DNA from 2 places in the Mycobacterium sp. AMU20-3851 genome. Region 1 is predicted to be linked to the other one. Evidence: riboswitches for the same ligand, from Rfam matches in the RefSeq annotation. Region 1 holds a riboswitch; the other holds the start of a gene.
The links. A riboswitch is a leader RNA that binds a small molecule or an ion and turns the genes downstream of it on or off. The one in region 1 is predicted to bind cobalamin.
Positions count from the first base shown of each region.

Region 2: it holds a riboswitch for cobalamin, as region 1 does, so the genes downstream of both, V4U86_RS14120 (class I SAM-dependent methyltransferase) here and V4U86_RS09145 (ABC transporter substrate-binding protein) in region 1, are expected to answer to the same signal.

Region 1 covers NZ_CP146371.1:1,875,546-1,885,119, reverse strand. Annotated here, with positions in the region: gene V4U86_RS09150 (ABC transporter substrate-binding protein) at 1-66, opposite strand, end outside; gene V4U86_RS09145 (ABC transporter substrate-binding protein) at 63-1,094, opposite strand; cobalamin riboswitch at 1,134-1,282, opposite strand; gene V4U86_RS09140 (GNAT family N-acetyltransferase) at 1,291-1,908, opposite strand; gene V4U86_RS09135 (CBS domain-containing protein) at 1,919-2,347, opposite strand; gene V4U86_RS09130 (ribonuclease Z) at 2,471-3,331, shown strand; gene V4U86_RS09125 (transglutaminase family protein) at 3,315-4,154, opposite strand; gene V4U86_RS09120 (alpha-E domain-containing protein) at 4,154-5,131, opposite strand; gene V4U86_RS09115 (circularly permuted type 2 ATP-grasp protein) at 5,131-6,750, opposite strand; gene rpsT (30S ribosomal protein S20) at 7,043-7,303, shown strand; gene holA (DNA polymerase III subunit delta) at 7,404-8,348, opposite strand; gene V4U86_RS09100 (ComEC/Rec2 family competence protein) at 8,382-9,574, opposite strand, start outside.
Region 2 covers NZ_CP146371.1:2,924,250-2,933,823, reverse strand. Annotated here, with positions in the region: gene V4U86_RS14135 (ABC transporter) at 1-15, shown strand, start outside; gene V4U86_RS14130 (hypothetical protein) at 86-295, shown strand; gene V4U86_RS14125 (ABC transporter substrate-binding protein) at 301-1,191, opposite strand; gene V4U86_RS14120 (class I SAM-dependent methyltransferase) at 1,314-2,102, opposite strand; cobalamin riboswitch at 2,159-2,296, opposite strand; gene ilvD (dihydroxy-acid dehydratase) at 2,290-4,134, opposite strand; gene V4U86_RS14110 (helix-turn-helix transcriptional regulator) at 4,212-5,045, shown strand; tRNA gene V4U86_RS14105 (tRNA-Leu) at 5,062-5,147, opposite strand; gene V4U86_RS14100 (M20/M25/M40 family metallo-hydrolase) at 5,266-6,612, shown strand; gene V4U86_RS14095 (YbhB/YbcL family Raf kinase inhibitor-like protein) at 6,622-7,146, shown strand; gene V4U86_RS14090 (quinone-dependent dihydroorotate dehydrogenase) at 7,234-8,295, opposite strand; gene V4U86_RS14085 (DUF5703 family protein) at 8,295-8,537, opposite strand; gene V4U86_RS14080 (hypothetical protein) at 8,548-9,534, opposite strand.

The DNA.
Region 1 (9,574 bases):
GCCGGACTGGCCGCAGCCGGCCAGCGTCAGAATCGCTGCCGCAGCGAGGATTCGGCGCGCGATCATTCGGTCTCCCCCGTCTGGGAAAAGCCGGCCAATGCTTCGGCGAGTTTCTCGACGGCGTCGATCTGCCGGATACCCGGATCCAGTTCGGAGCCGGTCAGCACCACGTAGCGCCGGTCACGCACCGCCGACATGTTGCGGGTCACCGGATCGGATTCCAAGAATTCGATCTTGGTGTGCAGTGCGTCGCCGTCGATCCGTTTGCGACTCAGGTCCGCAAGCACCAGCACGTCCGGATCGCGGTCGGCCAGCGCCTCCCAGCTGATCTCGGGCCAATCCTCGCGGGCGTCGGCGAAGACGTTGGTAGCGCCGATCTCGCGCGCATACAGGCCCGGGGCAGAGCAGCACCCGGCCAGGTACGGGGTCCGTAAACCGGCGAACCAGAAGGCCACGGTGACATCCTGCTGCGCGTCCTCCGGAACGTCGGCCAATCGTTTCCTGAGCTGGTCGACCAGCGCAACGCCACGGTCCTGAACATCGAAAATTTGTGCCAACTCCGTGATTTCACGGAACAACGTGCTCATTTCCAGCGGACCGGTACGGGTGACGGTCTCACCCTCGACCACCGCGTCGGTACACACCGACGGTGACTGGTAGGTGGGGATGCCCAGTTCGGCGAGCCGGGCCCGTTCGCCGGCCACCGCCGGGGTGAAGGTGTGTGCGCTCGCCGAGGTGATCAGGTCGGGCTCCAGGTCGAGGACGGCCTCCAGGCCCGGATCGTTGTCCGCCAGCCGCGGTACCCGGGCGTTGTCGGCGGCCAGTGCGGGAAGCACCGGGTCGAACCAGGTCGAGGTGCCCACCATCCGGTCGGCCAGTCCCAGCGACAACAGGATCTCGGTCGAGGCCTGATACAGCGAGACCGCACGCCGCGGCGCATGCTCGAAGGTGACCTGCACCCCGCAGTTCTGCAGGGTCAGTGGGTAGCTGGTCCCCCGGGTGGTGTCGGACGGCGGTGCGGGTGCCGCCGTGTCGGTTCGGCCACATGCGGTGGCCAGGAGCGCAAGCGAGACGAGCACGATCAATGCACGCACGGCGGAACTTCCTTCGGTGCAGGGCTCAGGCGCGGAGCCGTCGACAGTTCACCGGCCGCAGGCATTCGGACTCGGAGGCCATGTCGGGAGTGGCAGGCCTCATACCGTTGCGCGTCAGTTCCGGATTCTCACCGGATTCCCCTGCAGGTCAGCTCCCGCACTCTACCGCGACAGATTCACTGTGGCTGTCGCCACATCACCCGCGCCGAGGCTCCCGCCACATGGGGTACATGATCGGACCTGCGTCCGGTAGGGCGATCTCCCCGGTGACCTCGAAGCCGAACCGTCGGTAGTAACCGATGTTGTCCGGGTTGCTCGACTCCAGGTATGCCGGTGCGTATTCGGCGTCGCACCGGTCCAGGCGTGACTTCATCAGCGCCTGCCCGAGACCGGTGCCGCGCACCTGCGGGTCACTGCCGATCACCGCGAGATACCAGTGCGGCTCCTCCGGGTGGTGACGCTTCATCAGGTCGGTGATCCGCATGCCGCGCCGCACGGCGGTGCCGAAGGTGAGGAGCATGCTCGGCGCAGCCCGCAGTTCCTCACCGGTGGTGTGCTGCCATTGGCCGGGCGGATCCCACAGCGCCGCAGCACCGATCCCGGCTGTGCCCGGCGCGGCGACCTCCACCCCGCCGCGGGCCAAGTGGTGATGACGGGTCAGCGCGGCAAACAACTTGTGCAGTTTGAGCCGGCGGGCCCGCGCGTCGGGCAGCAGCCAGCACATCACCGGATCGTCGAAAAAGGCCCGCCCCAGCACACGGGACAGGGCAGCGGTGTCGGCCGGCGTCGCGGGCCGTATGTCGGGGGCGCTCATCGGCGTCCATTCAGCCCTGTGTGATGTACGCCTGCAAGTGTTCGGTGCTGGATTCCAACTCCTGCATGCGGGTCTTGACCACATCACCGATGCTGACGATGCCGGCCAGCCGACCGTCCTGGATCACCGGGATGTGGCGCACCCGGTTGTGCGTCATCGCGGCGCTGAGACTGTCCACGGTGTCCTCCGGCGAGCAGAAGACCAGGTGTTTGGTCATGATCTCGCTGACGGGCCGGGTCAGCAGATCGGCACCCAGTTCGTGCAACTTGTGCACCACGTCGCGTTCGGACACGATGCCGACCGGCCCCTCGGGACCGACCACCACCATGGCGCCGATGTTGCGGTTCACCAGGCCGGCGAGGAACGCGGCCACCGAGGTATCCGGGGTGGTCGTCGTGACGGCCGCGCCTTTTGCCTTCAGAACGTCGGCGATACGCATGACAGCCTCCGGGAACAGAATGTGATGCCGAACACATCAAGGCTACGTCGCATGGGCTTCCGATCCGTACCGGTTTGCCCGAATATCCACCGACGCGGACATCCGGGCGCGTATATGTGGGCCATGATCGAGGTGACCCTGCTGGGCACGGGCAGCCCCATCCCCGACCCCGACCGGGCCGGCCCCTCCACACTGATCCGGGCGGGCGGCCAGACGTTCCTCGTCGACTGCGGGCGGGGAGTGTTGCAGCGTCTGGCCGCCGTCGGGTCCGGTGCCAATGCGCTGACCGCCCTGCTGCTGACGCACCTGCACAGCGATCACATCGCCGACCTCGGCGACGTGATCATCACCCGCTGGGTCACCACCTTCACCCCGGATCCGGCACCCCTGCAGATCATCGGCCCGCCGGGCACCGCGCAGGTGGTGAACGCCATGCTGGCGGCCTTCGGTCACGACATCGGCTACCGCATCGCCCATCACGCCGACCTGACCGCACCGCCGGCCGTGCAGGTGCACGAGTACACCGACGGCGAGGTGTGGGCGGCCGACGGGGTCCGGGTGCTGGCCGCACCGACCGATCACCGACCGGTCGCCCCCACCATCGGCTTCCGGGTCGAGCACGCCGGGGCATCGGTGGTGCTGGCCGGTGACACCGTGCCGTGCGACAGCCTGGACGCGCTCGCGGACTGCGCAGGTGCATTGGTGCACACCGTGATCCGCCACGACCTCGTCGAGGCCGTTGGGCTGCAGCGCATCCGCGACATCTGCGACTACCACTCGACGGTGCAGCAGGCCGCCGACACCGCGGCCCGCGCCGGGGTGGGCATCCTGATCCTCACCCACTACGTGCCCAGCCCGGCGCCCGGACAGTACGACGAGTGGCGGGCCCTGGCGGCCGGTATCTTCGACCGCCAGATCGAACTCGGCGACGACCTGCATCAAGTGCAGGTGCATCCCGGTGTCGGCGTCAGGCCAGCCGGGTGATCTCCACCACGACATCGAGATCGGTGGACCCCTCGCCGGAGTAGATGCCCTTCAGCGGTGTGACATCGGCGTAGTCGCGACCCACGCCGACGCTGATGTACTGCTCGTTGATGTCCTTGTCGTTGGTCGGGTCGTACTGCCACCAGTCGCCGGTCCAGGCCTGAATCCAGGCGTGGCTCTGCCCTTCGATCGTGTCCCCCACCGTGGCGGAGCGCTCGGGATGCAGGTACCCCGACACGTAGCGCGCCGGAATTCCCATGCCGCGCAGCACGATCAAGGTCAGGTGCGCGAAGTCCTGGCAGACGCCCTTACCCTCGCGCAGCGCATCCAGTCCGGAGGAGTGCACCCCCGTGGTCCCCGGCACGTACTGCAGTTCGCTGTGCACCCAGCGCGCCGCCTCGATGACGGCTTCCTGCGGTTCGTGGTTCTTGGCGAGCTGCCGGCCGACGCGCTCCAGCCGCTTGCTCGCCGGGGTGTACAGCGTCGGGGTGAGGAACTCGTCGAAGCGGTCGATCACCGCCTCGGACTTGAGGTCTGCCCACGACACCGTGGACTCCGGGGGCGCGGCCTCCTCGGTCTCCACCACCGAGGAGGCGGTCACCTCCAACTCGGTGTGTGGGGCGTGCAGGTCGAAGGTCGTCACCGCGGTGCCCCAGTAGTCGACGTAGCGGTACTGGCGGGTGGCCGGCACGGTCTCCACCCGGTTGAGGATCACGTTCTGCCGCGAATCCGACCGCGGTGTCAGGCGCGCCTCGTTGAAGGAGGCCGTCACCGGCGATTTGTAGGCGTAGCCCGTTGCGTGCACCACCCGCATGCGCCACATCAGATCTCTCCTTCTTCGATCACCGCATCACCGGTGCGGCCGGCATCCGTCCAGGCAACCCACGGGGCGGAGTGGAAGTACTGCAGCGCCAACGCATCGCTGACCTGGATGCAGGTCTGCTGCAGGGCGGCCAGCTGATCCTCCAACGACTCCAGCAGTGCCCCCGGCGGGAGGAACTCCAGCTCACTGCGCGCCCTGCCGAGCAGTCGCTGGGCTTCGGCCGTCGAACCGACCCGGTTGTGCCTGCGGTGCAGCAGCTCGTCGAGGCTGTGCTCGGCCAACCGCAGCGAGTAGAAGACCGAGCGCGGGAAAAGCCGGTCCAGCAACAGGAATTCGACCACCCGGCTGGCGTCCAGGACGCCGCGGTAGGTCCGCAGGTAGGTGTCATGGGCACCCGCGGACCGCAGCACAGTGACCCAGGCCGGTGATGATCCGCTGTCACCGACGCGGGAGAGCAGCATGCGCACCGTCATGTCCACCCGCTCGATGGCCCGGCCGAGCACCATGAAGCGGTAGCCGTCGTCGCGGGACAAGGTCGAATCGGCCAGGCCGGCAAACATTGCGGCGCGGCCCTCGATATAGGCCAGGAACTCGTGCGGGCCCAGCTTGCGGGCTGCGCGTTCCCGCTCGGCGAGCGCGTTGTAGGTGGTGTTCAGGCACTCCCACATCTCGGTGGAGGTCACCTCGCGGGCACCGCGGGCGTTTTCCCGGGCCGCGGTGATCGACTCGACGATCGAGCAGCCCCCGGCGGTGTCCCGGCCGAACGCGACCAGATCGGTCAGCGACCACACGTCCAGCTGGTGGTCGGGCGGCTCGATGTCGAGCACCCGCAACAGCACCCGTGAGGTCTGGTCGGGGTCGACGCTGGAATCTTCCAGGAGTTGGTGGACCACGACGTCGAGGATGCGGGCGGTGTCGTCGGCGCGCTCCACGTAGCGACCGATCCAGTACAGCGATTCTGCGTTGCGTGCCAACATCAGTCGATCACCACCTGCTGTTGCTGCTGCTGTTGTTGCTGTTGCTGTTGCTCGTTGGAGGAACGCACCTCACGGCTCTGCTGTTGCTGCGACGTGGTCGCGCCGTCACCGCGGGCGTCCCGGGCGGACTTGCCGCGGGAAACCTTCTCGGCGACCGAGGGTTTCCCGGTCTTCGGGGCGTCCGGCAGGGACCGCACCACCTCGGCGGCGGCCAGCTCGCGGTCGGCGGCCGATGTCCGCGAGGCGAGCACCCAGGTGTCCTTGGAACCGCCGCCCTGACTGGAGTTCACCACCAGCGACCCCTCCGGCAGCGCCACCCGGGTCAGCCCGCCGGGCAACACCCACACGTCGTCGCCGTCGTTGACCGCGAAGGGCCGCAGGTCCACATGGCGGGGCACCAACTGGTCGCCCACCTTGGTGGGCACCGTGGATAGTTGCACGACGGGCTGGGCGATCCAGCCGCGCGGGTCGGCGCGGATCTTCTTGGTGATCGCCGCGAGTTCCTTCGGTGAGGCATCGGGCCCGAACACGATGCCGTAGCCGCCGGACCCCTCGACCGGTTTGATCACCAGTTCGTCGACCCGGTCCAGGACCGCCTCGCGCTCGTCGTCCAGCCAGCAGCGGTAGGTGTCGACGTTGGCCAGCAGGGGCTTCTCCCCCAGGTAGTACTGGATGATGGTCGGCACGTAGGTGTAGACCAGTTTGTCGTCGCCGACCCCGTTGCCGATGGCGCTGGAGATCACCACGTTGCCGGCGCGCGCGGCGTTGAGCACCCCGGCCACCCCGAGCATCGAATCCGGTTTGAACTGCATCGGGTCCAGGTAGTCGTCGTCGATACGGCGGTAGATGACGTCGACCTGACGCTCCCCCTCGGTGGTGCGCATGTAGACGGTGTTGTCGCGACAGAACAGGTCGCGGCCCTCGACGAGTTCCACGCCCATCTGCCGGGCCAGCAGCGAGTGCTCGAAGTAGGCCGAGTTGTAGACGCCCGGGGTGAGCACGACGACGGTCGGGTCGGCCTCATTGGTGGCGGCGGCCTTGCGCAGCGCGCGCAGCAGATGCGAGGAGTAGTCCCCCACCGCACGGACCCGGTGCGAGGCGAACAGGTTCGGGAACACCCGCGCCATGGTGCGCCGGTTCTCCATGACGTAGGACACCCCGGACGGTGAACGCAGGTTGTCCTCCAGCACCCGGAAGGTGCCCTGCTCGTCGCGGACCAGGTCGATCCCGGCGACATGGATTCGCACCCCGTTGGGCGGAACGATGCCGACGGCCTCGCGGTGGAAGTGTTCACACGAGGTGACCAGGCGCCGCGGGATGACCCCGTCGCGCAGGATCTCCTGCTCTCCGTAGATGTCGTCGAGGTACATCTCGAGCGCCTTGACCCGCTGGGCGATGCCCTTTTCCAGCCGGGACCATTCGGCCGCCGAGATCACCCGGGGCACCAGGTCCAGCGGGAACGGGCGTTCCTGCCCGGACAGCGAGAAGGTGATGCCCTGGTCGACGAACGCGCGGCCCAGCGCATCGGTGCGGGCTTCCAACTCCTCGGCGTCCGACGGGGACAGTTCGGCGAAGATGCCCTTGTAGGGCGCGCGGACGTTTCCGTCGGCATCGAACATCTCGTCGAAGGCGCCCGAATAGCTGCCCAGATCGTTGTAGCCGTCGAAGATCCCCACCCGGCGTTTGGCGGCACGCGATTTGGGCCGCGTCGTACGGGCGGATTCGGTGGGCAGGGTTCGTAGACTCACCGCAGCCATGCTGCCGTAAGTCCGGCATTTCGGCAGGCCAGTCCATCCGCTTTGGGCTATCGGCGCCTCCGCTGGTAACCTGAACCACTGCTGCCCAGCGGATCGCTCCGTCGGGGCCCGAGACTTACGTATCCCAACTGACGTTTACGAAGGAACAACACGCGTGGCCAACATCAAGTCGCAGGAAAAGCGCATCAAGACCAACGAGCGCCGTCGACTGCGCAACCAGTCCGTCAAGTCGTCGCTGCGCACGGCTGTCCGCGGGCTCCGCGAGGCCATCGACGCCGGTGAGAAGGACAAGGCGGGCGAGCTGCTGGTCGCCACCAACCGCAAGCTGGACAAGGCTGCCAGCGCGGGCGTCATCCACAAGAACCAGGCCGCGAACAAGAAGTCCGCGCTGACCCTGGCTGTCAACAAGCTCTGATTCTTCTCGCACACCCGCGCGTCGACGACATCTGGTCGCGCGCGGGTTTTTGCGTGTCCGGGTAACGGACGCTGCTGGTGATCGGGGCTCGATGCGCCGTCTACGCGTCGGAAGCCAGCTGGGCCACCTTGCGCACCGCCGACTCCAGGGCATAGTCCGCATCCGCGGCGGCACCCTTGACGTCGGCGTTGAGCGCAGCCACCACCCGCAGCGCCTCGGCGACCCGGTCCTTGGACCAGCGTCGCGACTGTTTCTGGGCCTTCTGGATCCGCCACGGCGGCATGCCGAGCTCCCCGGCCAGCCGGTACGGATCGCCCTGCACCGGGCCGACCCGGGCAATGGTGTGCACCGCCTCGGCGAGCGCGTCGGCGAGCACCACGTGCGGCTCCCCGCTGAGCATGGCCCAACGCAGCGCCTCGGCCGCCCCCGGGACATCGCCGAGGACCGCCTTGTCGGCGATATCGAAGCCCTTCACCTCGGCCTTGCCCTGGTGATACCGGCCCACTGCGGCGGCGGTGACCGCGCCGTCGGTATCGGCGACCAGCTGGGAGCAGACCGCCGCCAATTCCCGGATGTCCGAGCCGACCGAGTCGAGGATCGCGGACACCGTGTCGTCGTCCACCTTGACCTTCAGGGCGCGGAACTCGCGGCGCACGAAGTCGGCCCGCTCGGCGGGTTTGGCGATCTTTGCGCACGGGTGCACCTTGGCACCGAGCTTCTTGAGCTGATCGGCCATCGCCTTGGCCCGGCCCCCGCCGGAGTGCACGACCACCAGCTGGGTGCCCGGCGGCAGGTCACCGGCCGAGCTGACGATCAGGGCCGCAGCGTCCTTTCCGGCCTCCCCGGCGGACTCCAGCACGACCACCCGCTCATCGGCGAACAGCGACGGGCTCAGCAGCTCGGCGAGCTCGCTGGTGCTGACCTCGCCAGCCCGCAGCCGGTCGATCGGAATGTCGGGGGTGCCCGCCTGTTTGCGGGCCGCCCGCAGCACCGTGGCGACGGCGCGCTCGACGAGCAGTTCCTCGTCGCCGAGGACGAGATGCAGGGCCCCGGTGTCATCGGTCACCGGCCAATCGTTTCACGCCGACCCGACAACCCCCGACAGGGTCCACGCCACCAGGACGCACACCGCGGCGCCGCACACCAGCCTCGCCCAGCGCCGGTGCCAGGCCACGACGACCGCCACCGTCACCACGGCGACCAGGGCCACACCGGCGACTCCGGAGGGCACCGTGATCGATGCGCCCGGCACCGCCGCGATCCACCGGGACACCGCCAGAAGCCACCACAGCTCGGGCCCGGTGAAGCGGATCAGCAGCCCCGCCCCCGCCGGCCAGCACGCCGCCAATGCCGCCGACGCCGTCCCGATCACCGTGATCGGCGGGATGACCACGGCGACGAGCAGGTTGGCCAGGACCGCGAGCACACTGAACCGGCCCGAGATCCCGGCGATCAGCGGGGCGGTGACCAGTTGGGCGGCCAGCGCGATACCCACCGCATCCCCGAGCGGCTTCGGCCAGCCGCGCTGCACCAGCCACCCGGACCACACCGGCGCGATGACGATCAGCGCCGCGGTCGCCACCACCGACAGGGCGAAACCGGCGTCGACGGCCAGCTGCGGCGCCACCACCATCAGCGCGATCACGCTCGCCGAGAGCACCGGGATCGCCTGTCGGCGGCGGTGCGTCAGCACCGCGAGCAAGGCAATCCCACCCATCAGCGCGGCGCGCAGCACACTGGCCGACGGCTCCACCACGATGACGAACCCGATCAGCACCACCAGTGCCAGCACCGCCGCCAACCGCGGGCCGACCAGCGCCGCCGACATCAGCGCGGTGCCACACACGATGGTGACGTTGGCCCCGGATACCGCGGTCAGATGGGTCAATCCCGCGACCTTGAAATCGTCTGTGGTCCTTGCCGTCACCGCCGAGGTGTCACCGAGCACCAGTGCGGGCAGCATCGCCGCGCGGTCGGCGGGCAGCACTTCGCGGGCGGTCTCGGCGAACTCCGCGCGGATGTGCCCGGTCAACCGCCGAGCCGCCGGGATGTCGCCCAGCGTGGGTTCACCGACAGCGGTGAGCACCGCGACGCTCAGATCTGAGCGCAGTGGACGGCCGATGCGGGCGCGGAAGGCCGCGGGGCGGCCCACGGACAGTCCGGTGAAACCCGTCACCGGAGCGAACACCAGCACCATGCCGGTCACCTCGGCACCGTCGAGTTCGCGTATTCCGGCGCGAAACATGATGCGCCCACGCCCAATCGAGCGCG
Region 2 (9,574 bases), 1.0 Mb from region 1:
ATCAGCCCAGCATGAATAAAAATCGCCCGCCCGCCGTTATACCTCGCGTATCAGAGGAGACTTCGGGTCAGGAGAGACGCGCACGATGACTTGGCACACCGGTGACACTGTGACCGCCAACCGCGAGATCGACGAGATGGATGTTCAGACGGTGCCCGAAGGCGCCCTCGGTACGGTCGAGGAGACCTCGATCTTCGGCCGGCCGAAGGTGGTCTGCTTCACGGTGCCGACCGTGTGGGGGCCCAAGCGTGCCTGCGTGCACGTACACCGTGGCGATGTGGAACTCGCCGGCTGAGTCGCTCAGCGATCTCCCGCGGCCCGCAACGCGTCGGCGACCTTCTCGACGGCGTCGACGCTGCGCAGTGAGGGGTCCAGTGCGGTGCCGGACACGATGACGTAGCGCTTCTCGCGGACAGCGGAGAGCCGGCTGGCCAACGGATCGCTCTCCAGGAATTCGATTTTCGCGGCGGCGGTGTCACCGTCGTCACCGCGGGTCAAGTCGGCGAGCACCAGGATATCGGGGTCACGATCCAGGATGGACTCCCAGGTGATCTCCGGCCACAGTTGGCGGCTGTCCGCGAAGGCGTTCTGCGCGCCGACGGCATCGGTGATCATTCCCGGCGCGCCACAGCATCCGGCGATGTAGGGCACCCGCGTCGCCGAATACCAGTACATCAACGTGGTGTCGGAGGCATCCAGGTCGGCCGTGGCGGTCCTCACCCGGTGCTGTATCGAGGTGATCAGTCGGGTTCCCGCGTCCTCGACGCCGAACACCCTTGAAATGTCCCGGATCTCGGCATAGATATCGTCGAATGTGAACGCGCGGTCCTGTTCGGCCTGCTGTCCGCGGCATTCACCGGCCGACAGATACGTGGGGATACCCAACTCGTGGAACCGATCGCGCGCAGCGATTCCATCATCCGAGAAGGTGTAGGCGAACGTCGCGTAGAGGAAGTCCGGGTCCCGCTCCAGGAGGCTCTCGAAAGAGGGGAAGTCCGCGCTCAATTCGGGCACCCGGGCGCTGTCGGCAGCCAATTCCGGTAGCACCGGCTCGTTCCACGACGCCGTCCCGACCATGCGATCGGCCAAACCCAGGGAGAGCATGAGCTCGGTCGCGGGCTGATTCACCGAGATCGCCCGTGCCGGTACAGCTGCGACCTCGACGTCGACCCCGCAGTTCAGCAGTGTCACCGGGAAACCGGATGTGCTGTGCTCCGTTGCGGGAGAGCTGGTCTGGTCGGATGTGTCCGTGCCGCAGCCGGCAGCCAACCCAGCCACCACGCTGAATGCGGCGACAATGGCGCGGCGGGACATCACTTCACTCCCAGCACGATGTAGTCGTCGAGCAGTTGCCAGACGGTGCCGACTTCGGAGAAGCCGGCCTGGGCGAGCGCCGCGAGGTGGAAGTCCACCGCCGTGCTCGGCGGCGGGGTCCGGTCGGCGAAACGCTGTTCACGCAGCGCGGCCAGCTCCGCCACGCCGTCGCGTGCCATTGCCGCCGCCCACCATCGGTCCCAGGTCGGGGCGCCGGCGGCATGCGCCTGCGCCTGGGTCGAGGTGTCGTGGGCCTCGGCGAGCCGTCGCAGCGTCGGCCACCGCCCGTCGAACCGGAAGTGATCACCGTTGAGCAGAATTCCGTTGCCGGGCAACATCTCTGCGGCGGCCGCGTAGACACGCAGCAGCGTGTCGGGAGACAGCCAGTGCAGTGCGGTGGTGGAGACGAAGGCCGATACGGCCGTCCCGGCGAGTGCGTCGGTGAGCGCACCCGTCCACGAGTGGTCGGCGAGGTCGGCTTCGACCAGGACAACGCGGTCACCGTGGTCGACGGCGAGCGTCTTGGCGGCGAGATCGAGCAGCAGCGGGTCGAAGTCGACGGCGAAGACGCGTGCACGCGGATGCGCAGCCAGGATGCGGGCACTCAAGGATCCCGGCCCGCACGCCAGGTCGACGACCACGGGCTCGTCGCCGCACGCCAGCCCGACGATATCGGTGATGATGTCGAACCGAGATTCGCGGCCCGCGATATAGGCCGACTGCTGGGCGTCCCAGGCTCTGACGAGCGCAGCAGGTTCGGTGTGGTTACCGCTGGAGGATGCAGACACGCCACGGCCCTTCGGCATCAGGGGCCTATCAGCGAGACCCGTTGACAACTCCGCGACGGCAGTCGCGGCTGCCAGCAGGTATCCGGACTCGGGGACAACCCCTCACCGCTGCGCGTCAGTCCCGGATTCACACCGGGTTCCCTACTCCTTGCGGAGGTGACTGGCCTGCAAAGGCTAGCAGGCCAGGCTAGACCGCATCGATGTCACGCACCGCGCCCTTGTCGGCCGACAGCGCCAGGGCGGCGTAGGCACGCAGCGCGGCCGACACGGTGCGCTGACGGTCCTTGGGCCGGTAGCCGCCGGAGGCCTCCAACGCCGCGCGGCGGCGGTCGAGTTCCTCGTCGGGCACGTCGACCTGGATACTGCGATGCGGGATGTCGATGGTGATCAGGTCGCCGTCGGCCACCAGGGCGATGGTGCCGCCCGCTGCCGCCTCGGGGGAGACGTGGCCGATCGACAGGCCCGATGTTCCGCCGGAGAACCGGCCGTCGGTGATCAGCGCGCACTGAGCCCCGAGCCCGCGACCCTTCAAATATGCTGTCGGATAAAGCATTTCCTGCATTCCGGGCCCGCCCTTGGGACCTTCGTAGCGGATCACCACCACGTCACCGGGTTGCACCCGCTTGTTGAGGATGGCGTCCACCGCGTCCTCCTGGGATTCCAGCACCACGGCCGGGCCGGAGAACTTCCAGATGGATTCGTCGACGCCCGCGGTCTTGACGATGCAGCCGTCCACCGAGAGGTTGCCGCGCAGCACCGCCAGACCGCCGTCGGCGGAGTAGGCGTTGGCCATGTTGCGGATGCAGCCGTTCTCGGCGTCGGTGTCCAGACTCTCCCAGCGCTCGGACTGGGAGAACGCCGACGCCGAACGTACACAGCCCGGTGCGGCATGAAAGAGTTCGACGGCCTCCTCGGTGGCGCAGCCGCCGCGAATGTCCCAGTCGCGCAGCCACTCTGCCAGCGAACCGGTGTGCACGGTGTGCACCGTCTTGTGCAGGTGCCCGCCGCGCCACAGCTCGCCGAGGATCGCCGGGATGCCGCCGGCCCGGTGCACGTCCTCCATCAGGTAGTGGCCGTTGGGGGCGACCTTGCACAGGCAGGGGACCATCTGGCTGCGCTTCTCGATGTCCTCGAGGGTGTAGTCCAGTTCGGCCTCACGGGCGGCGGCCAGCAGGTGCAGCACGGTATTGGTGGATCCGCCCATCGCGATGTCGAGGGCCATCGCGTTGTCGAACGCATCGCGGGTGGCGATGTTGCGCGGCAGCACGCTGGCGTCGTCGCGGTCGTAGTAGGCGCGCACGATGTCCATCACGGTGCTGCCCGCCTTCTCGTAGAGGGCGCGCCGCGCGGTGTGGGTGGCCAGCACCGAACCGTTGCCGGGCAGCGCCAGGCCGAGCGCCTCGGTGAGGCAGTTCATCGAGTTCGCGGTGAACATGCCCGAGCAGGATCCGCAGGTAGGGCAGGCGGCCTCTTCGATGCGGCTGATGTCGTCATCGGAGACCTCGGTGTTGACGGCATCGGCGATGGCGGACACCAGATTCAGCCGGGTCTTGACCGTGCCGTCCACCAGCACCGCGGTGCCGCCCTCCATCGGCCCGCCGGAGACGAACACGGTGGGGATGTTCAGGCGCAGCGCGGCCATCAGCATGCCCGGGGTGATCTTGTCGCAGTTGGAGATACACACCAGCGCGTCGGCGCAGTGTGCGTTGACCATGTACTCCACCGAGTCGGCGATCAGTTCGCGGCTGGGCAGCGAGTACAGCATGCCGCCGTGGCCCATGGCGATGCCGTCGTCGACGGCGATGGTGTTGAACTCGCGCGGTACGCCACCGGCGGCCGAGATGGCCTCGGACACGATCCGGCCGACGGGCTGCAGGTGGGTGTGCCCGGGGACGAACTCGGTGAAGCTGTTGGCCACCGCCACGATCGGCTTGCCGATGTCGGAGCCGGCGACTCCGGCGGCACGCAGCAAGGAGCGCGCGCCGGCCATGTTGCGACCGTGGGTGACCGTGCGGGACCTGAGTTCAGCCATAGCACAAAGGATGCATTTTGGGGGCCTACGTGGGAAGTCGCTGTTGATACTAGTACTGACACCACTACCCTGTGGGGGTGGACAAGAAGAGTCGCCAGCGGGCCGTGCTGGGGGAGTTCCTGCGTGCCCGGCGGGAGGCCGCACCGCGGGCCGAACTCGGATTCCCCGCCGTGCCCCGGATGCGCACCAGCGGCCTGCGCCGCGAGGAGGTCGCGGTGCTGTCCGGGGTGAGCGCCACCTGGTACACCTGGCTGGAGCAGGGCCGCGACATCAACCCGTCCAAACAGGTGCTCGACGCGGTGGGCCACGCGCTGCGGCTCTCACCGGCCGAACACGACTATGTGCTGGCGCTCGGTGGGTACACTGCGGACTCCGCCGCCACCGTGGACGCCGGCCCACCGCCGCCGCACATCCAGCGGTTCCTCGACGCGCTGGCCGGGTACCCGGCGTTCGCCATCGGCCCGACCTGGACCATCGTCGCCTGGAACCGCGCGTACGCGGCGCTCTACGGAGGCGTCGAGACCACCGCGGCCGCCGACCGCAATCTGCTTCTGCTGGTGTTCACGGATCCCGCGATCCGGGAATTGTTGCCGGACTGGGAGATCGACAGCCAACGATTCCTGGCCGAGTTCCGGGCCGAGGCCGGGCCGCGGGTGGGGGAGCCGTCCTACACCGCGCTCATCGACCGGCTGTTCGCCGACAGTGAGCACTTCCGGGCGGGCTGGCAGGCCAGCAGCATCGAGCGGTTCGCCTCGCGCGAGCGCCGGTTCTTCAACGCCCGGGTCGGCGAACTGCGGCTGGAGCACCATCAGCTGACACCCGCGGATGCGCCGGATGTCCAGATCGTGGCGTATCTGCCGGTCCCGGGCAGCGGGGCGGCAGAACGATTGGCGGAGTTGATCACTGGATGAGAAGAAAGAGGGTGTGTGTCCGAGGGGGGACTTGAACCCCCACGCCCGTTAATAGGGCACTAGCACCTCAAGCTAGCGCGTCTGCCATTCCGCCACTCGGACATTTCTCCGCGCTGTCCGCGAGGAGCGACTAAGGCTAACGGATGGCGGCGCCCAGACCCAAACCAGCCCCGTGAAGAGGTGCGTCACCTCACCCGACGGCGGCCCGGCGGTGGTACGAATGGTGACTGTGACCGAGCCTTCCGCCAGCTCCGCCGACGAGGTCGTCGATCTCGTCAGCAAGCTGATCCGATTCGACACCTCCAATACCGGTGACCCGGCGACCACCAAGGGCGAGGCCGACTGCGCGGAATGGGTGGGCGACCGGCTACGCGAAGTCGGCTACACCACCGAATACGTCGAGGCCGGGGCACCTGGGCGGGGCAACCTTTTCGCCCGGCTGGCCGGGGCCGACCCGAGCCGCGGTGCGCTGCTGATCCACGGGCACCTCGACGTCGTCCCCGCCGAACCGGCCGACTGGAGCGTGCATCCGTTCTCCGGAGCGGTGAAGGACGGCTACGTGTGGGGCCGTGGCGCGGTCGACATGAAGGACATGGTCGGCATGATGATCGCCGTCGCCCGGCACTTCAAACGACACGGCATCGTGCCGCCGCGGGACCTGGTGTTCGCGTTCGTCTCCGACGAGGAGCACGGCGGCACCTACGGGGCACAGTGGCTCGTCGACAACCGGCCCGATCTGTTCGACGGCGTCACCGAGGCCATCGGCGAGGTCGGCGGCTTCTCGCTGACGGTGCCGCGCCGCGACGGCGGACAGCGCCGGCTCTACCTGATCGAAACCGCCGAGAAGGGCCTGGCCTGGATGCGGCTGACGGCCCGCGGGCGGGCCGGGCACGGGTCGATGGTGCATGACGACAACGCGGTCACCGAGGTGGCCGAGGCGGTAGCCCGGCTGGGCCGCCACGAATTCCCGCTGGTGTTGACCGACCCCGTCGCACAGTTCCTCACCGCCATCGCCGAGGAGACCGGTTACGAGTTCGATCTGAATTCGCCGGACCTGGACGGCACCATCGCCAAGCTGGGCGGTATCGCCCGCATCATCGGCGCCACGCTGCGCGATACCGCGAACCCGACCATGCTCAAAGCCGGTTACAAGGCCAACGTCATCCCGGCCGTCGCGGAGGCCGTGCTGGACTGCCGGGTGCTGCCCGGTCGGCGGGCGGCCTTCGAACGCGAGGTCGACGAACTGATCGGCCCGAACGTGGTGCGCACCTGGGAGCGCGACCTGCCGTCGTATGAGACCACGTTCGACGGGGACCTGGTGGACCAGATGAACGCCTCACTGCTGGCCCTGGATGCCGACGCCCGCACGGTGCCGTACATGATGTCCGGTGGGACGGACGCGAAGTCGTTCCAGCGGTTGGGAATTCGGTGCTTCGGCTTCGCCCCGTTGCGGCTGCCGCCGGACCTGGATTTCGCGTCGTTGTTCCATGGCGTCGACGAACGGGTACCTGTCGACGCACTAGAGTTCGGGGCCAAGGTCCTCGAACACTTTCTCACCCACTGCTGAAAGGGCGCGATGAGCCAGTCACCGTATGACAACCTTCCGAAACTGCCGACGTTCACGCTGACGTCGGAGTCCGTCACCGACGGACAGGCGCTGGCCAACGACCAGGTCAGCGGGATCATGGGCGCCGGCGGCCAGGACGTCTCGCCGCAGCTGAGCTGGTCGGGCTTCCCGGAGGAGACCCGCAGCTTCGCGGTGACCGTGTACGACCCGGATGCCCCCACCCTGTCCGGTTTCTGGCACTGGGCGGTTGCGGACCTGCCGGTCGGCGTGACCTCGCTGGCCGCCGACGCCGGCAACGGCGATCCGCTGCCCGGCGGGGCCGTCACGCTCAGCAACGACGCCTCGCTCAAGCGCTTCATCGGCGCGGCCCCGCCGGCCGGGCACGGCCCGCACCGCTACTACATCGCGGTGCACGCGCTGCCCGTCGAGAGCCTCGGGTTGCCCGACGGAGCCACCCCGGCCTACCTCGGCTTCAACCTGTTCGGCCAGGCGATCGCCCGCGCCGTCATCCACGGCACCTACGAGCAGAAGTAGTTTTCTGCCTGCCGCGAGCGTGCGTGGACTCGGTCCAGACCGCGGCGTGTCTGCCGCAGACACGCACGCTCACGGCAAAAGGGGTCACTACCGCGTGGCCGCGCCGACCGCCTCGGACAGCGATGCGTAGCCGCCCTCGCGGAGCCTGCGCGCGAGGCCGTCGTGAATTCGCTTGGCCCACAAGCCGCCGCCGTAGATGAACCCGGTGTAGCCCTGCAGCAGGGTCGCGCCGGCGATGATGCGCTCCCAGGCGTCGTCGGCGGTCTCGATCCCACCGACACTGATCAGCACCAGCTTGTCGCCGACCCGGGCGTAGAGCCGGCGCAGCACCTCCAGCGAGCGCGCGGCGACCGGTGCACCGGACACACCGCCGGCACCCAACTCCGCCACGCCGGGGGTGTGCAGGCCGTCCCGGGACACCGTGGTGTTGGTGGCGACGATGCCGGCAAGATCCAATTCGACTGCCAGATCCGCGATCTCGTCGATATCGGAATCGGACAGATCGGGGGCGATCTTGACCAGCACCGGTGTGGACGTCGCCGCGCGGACCGCGGCCAGGATCGGGCGCAGCGAGGCCACCGCCTGCAGATCGCGCAACCCCGGCGTATTCGGCGAACTGACGTTGACCACGAGATAGGAAGCCAACGGACCGACCAGGCGGGCGCTTTCGGCGTAGTCCTCGACCGCGAGTTCGGCCGGTGTCACCTTGGTCTTGCCGATGTTGACCCCGATCGGCACATCCGAGCTGTGCCGGGTCAGTTGCCCGGCCAGCGCTCCGGCACCGTGGTTGTTGAAGCCCATCCGGTTCAGCAGCGCACGGTCCTCGGCCAGCCGGAACAACCGGGGCCGGGGGTTACCCGGCTGGGCCTGCGCGGTGACGGTGCCGACCTCGGCGTAACCGAACCCGAGCGCACCCCAGGCGGCCAGACCGTGGCCGTCCTTGTCGAAACCCGCCGCCAGACCCAATGGGCCGGGAAAGCGCACACCCCAGACGGTGCTGGCCAATGCCGGGTCGCGGGGCGCAAGCCGGGCACCCAGCAGCCGCCGGGCGAAGCCGGAAGCGGTGGCCAGGCGCAGGACGGCGAACACCAGGCCGTGGATACGTTCGGGATCGACCAGGAAGAAGGCCTGGCGAAGAAGGCGGTAGATCACAGGACGGGCTGCTCGCCGAGAGTCGACTTCTTGCGCCGCAACAGGACCCGGCGGCTGCCGTCGGTGTAGAGCCGTACCCGGGTCAGCTCCCAACCGCGGTACTGCGCCTCGATCGACAACCGCACCGACGCCGACAGCCGGGTGACATCCGGTGGCAGCCGCAGCGGCACCCAGTCGTATTCGTCGGACAGATCGCCCGCCCATCCGGCCGGCATCCGCCCCCGCTGGACCGTCGTCATAACCGTCTCCTCATCGCTTCGGCGCCGCGTCGGGGATCACCTGCACCCCGGCACCGGAACCGGACACCACGAACAGCGTGTTGGTGGCGTCGTCGAAGGCCAGGGTGTTGGGTTGCTGCACGGTCCGATAACGCACCTTCTCGACGGGTATTCCGGTAGCGAGATCGTATCCAACGACGGTATTGGTCGCCGTCTGTGACACCCAGGCCAGATCGGCCGAGCCGGCCACCCCGTAGGGGGCATCGTGTACCGGGAAGCGCTGACGCAGGATGAGTGGCTCGGTGCCATACACCAGCAACGCCCCGCCGCGGGTGTCGGTGACCAGCACCCGGCCCGCCGGGTCGGTGGCCATGTTGGTCGCACCCTCACCCGCGCGCAGGGCCTGCTCGGTGCCGGTGCCGTCGCCGTCGATCTCGGTGACCGAGGTCTGACCACGGTCCAGCACCACCATCGAGTCGTCCTGCGCGACAAGGACGTCGACCCGGGCGAACTTCTTCAGCTCGGCGGACACCGTGGTGTCCGAGTCCAGCGTGTACAGCGTGCCGTCGGCGCTGCCGAGCACCAGGCGGCCGTCCGCGTGCCGGGCGATGGCGGTGAAGTCGGTGTCCGCCCGGCCCTCGACCTCGACCGGGGTGGCGGCCGCGGCGGCGATGTTCACCCGCAGATAGCCGCCTCGCACTGCCAGCCACACCTCACCGCTGCCGTCGCCGGTCAGCGCGGCGGCCTCGGCGGGCAGCGCGATGGTGTAGGACTTGCCGGCGCTCGGCAGGACGGTGAGCTGATCGGCCGGGCCGAGCACGACCAGCGACGAGGTACGGATATCGAAGGTGGCGGCGGTACCGGCGCCGGACAGCGGTTGCACCGCGCCGTCCAACACGCCGGTGACCGGCGGCGACACGGCCGGCAACGCAACCGGAATGGTCGGTGGTGGCGAATCACTGGGACTCGATGAGCACCCCGAAACAACGGCGGCCACCACGGCGAATACCCCCGTCATCCGAAGGCGGAATGCGGATTTCGTGTCCAATGGCCCCGAT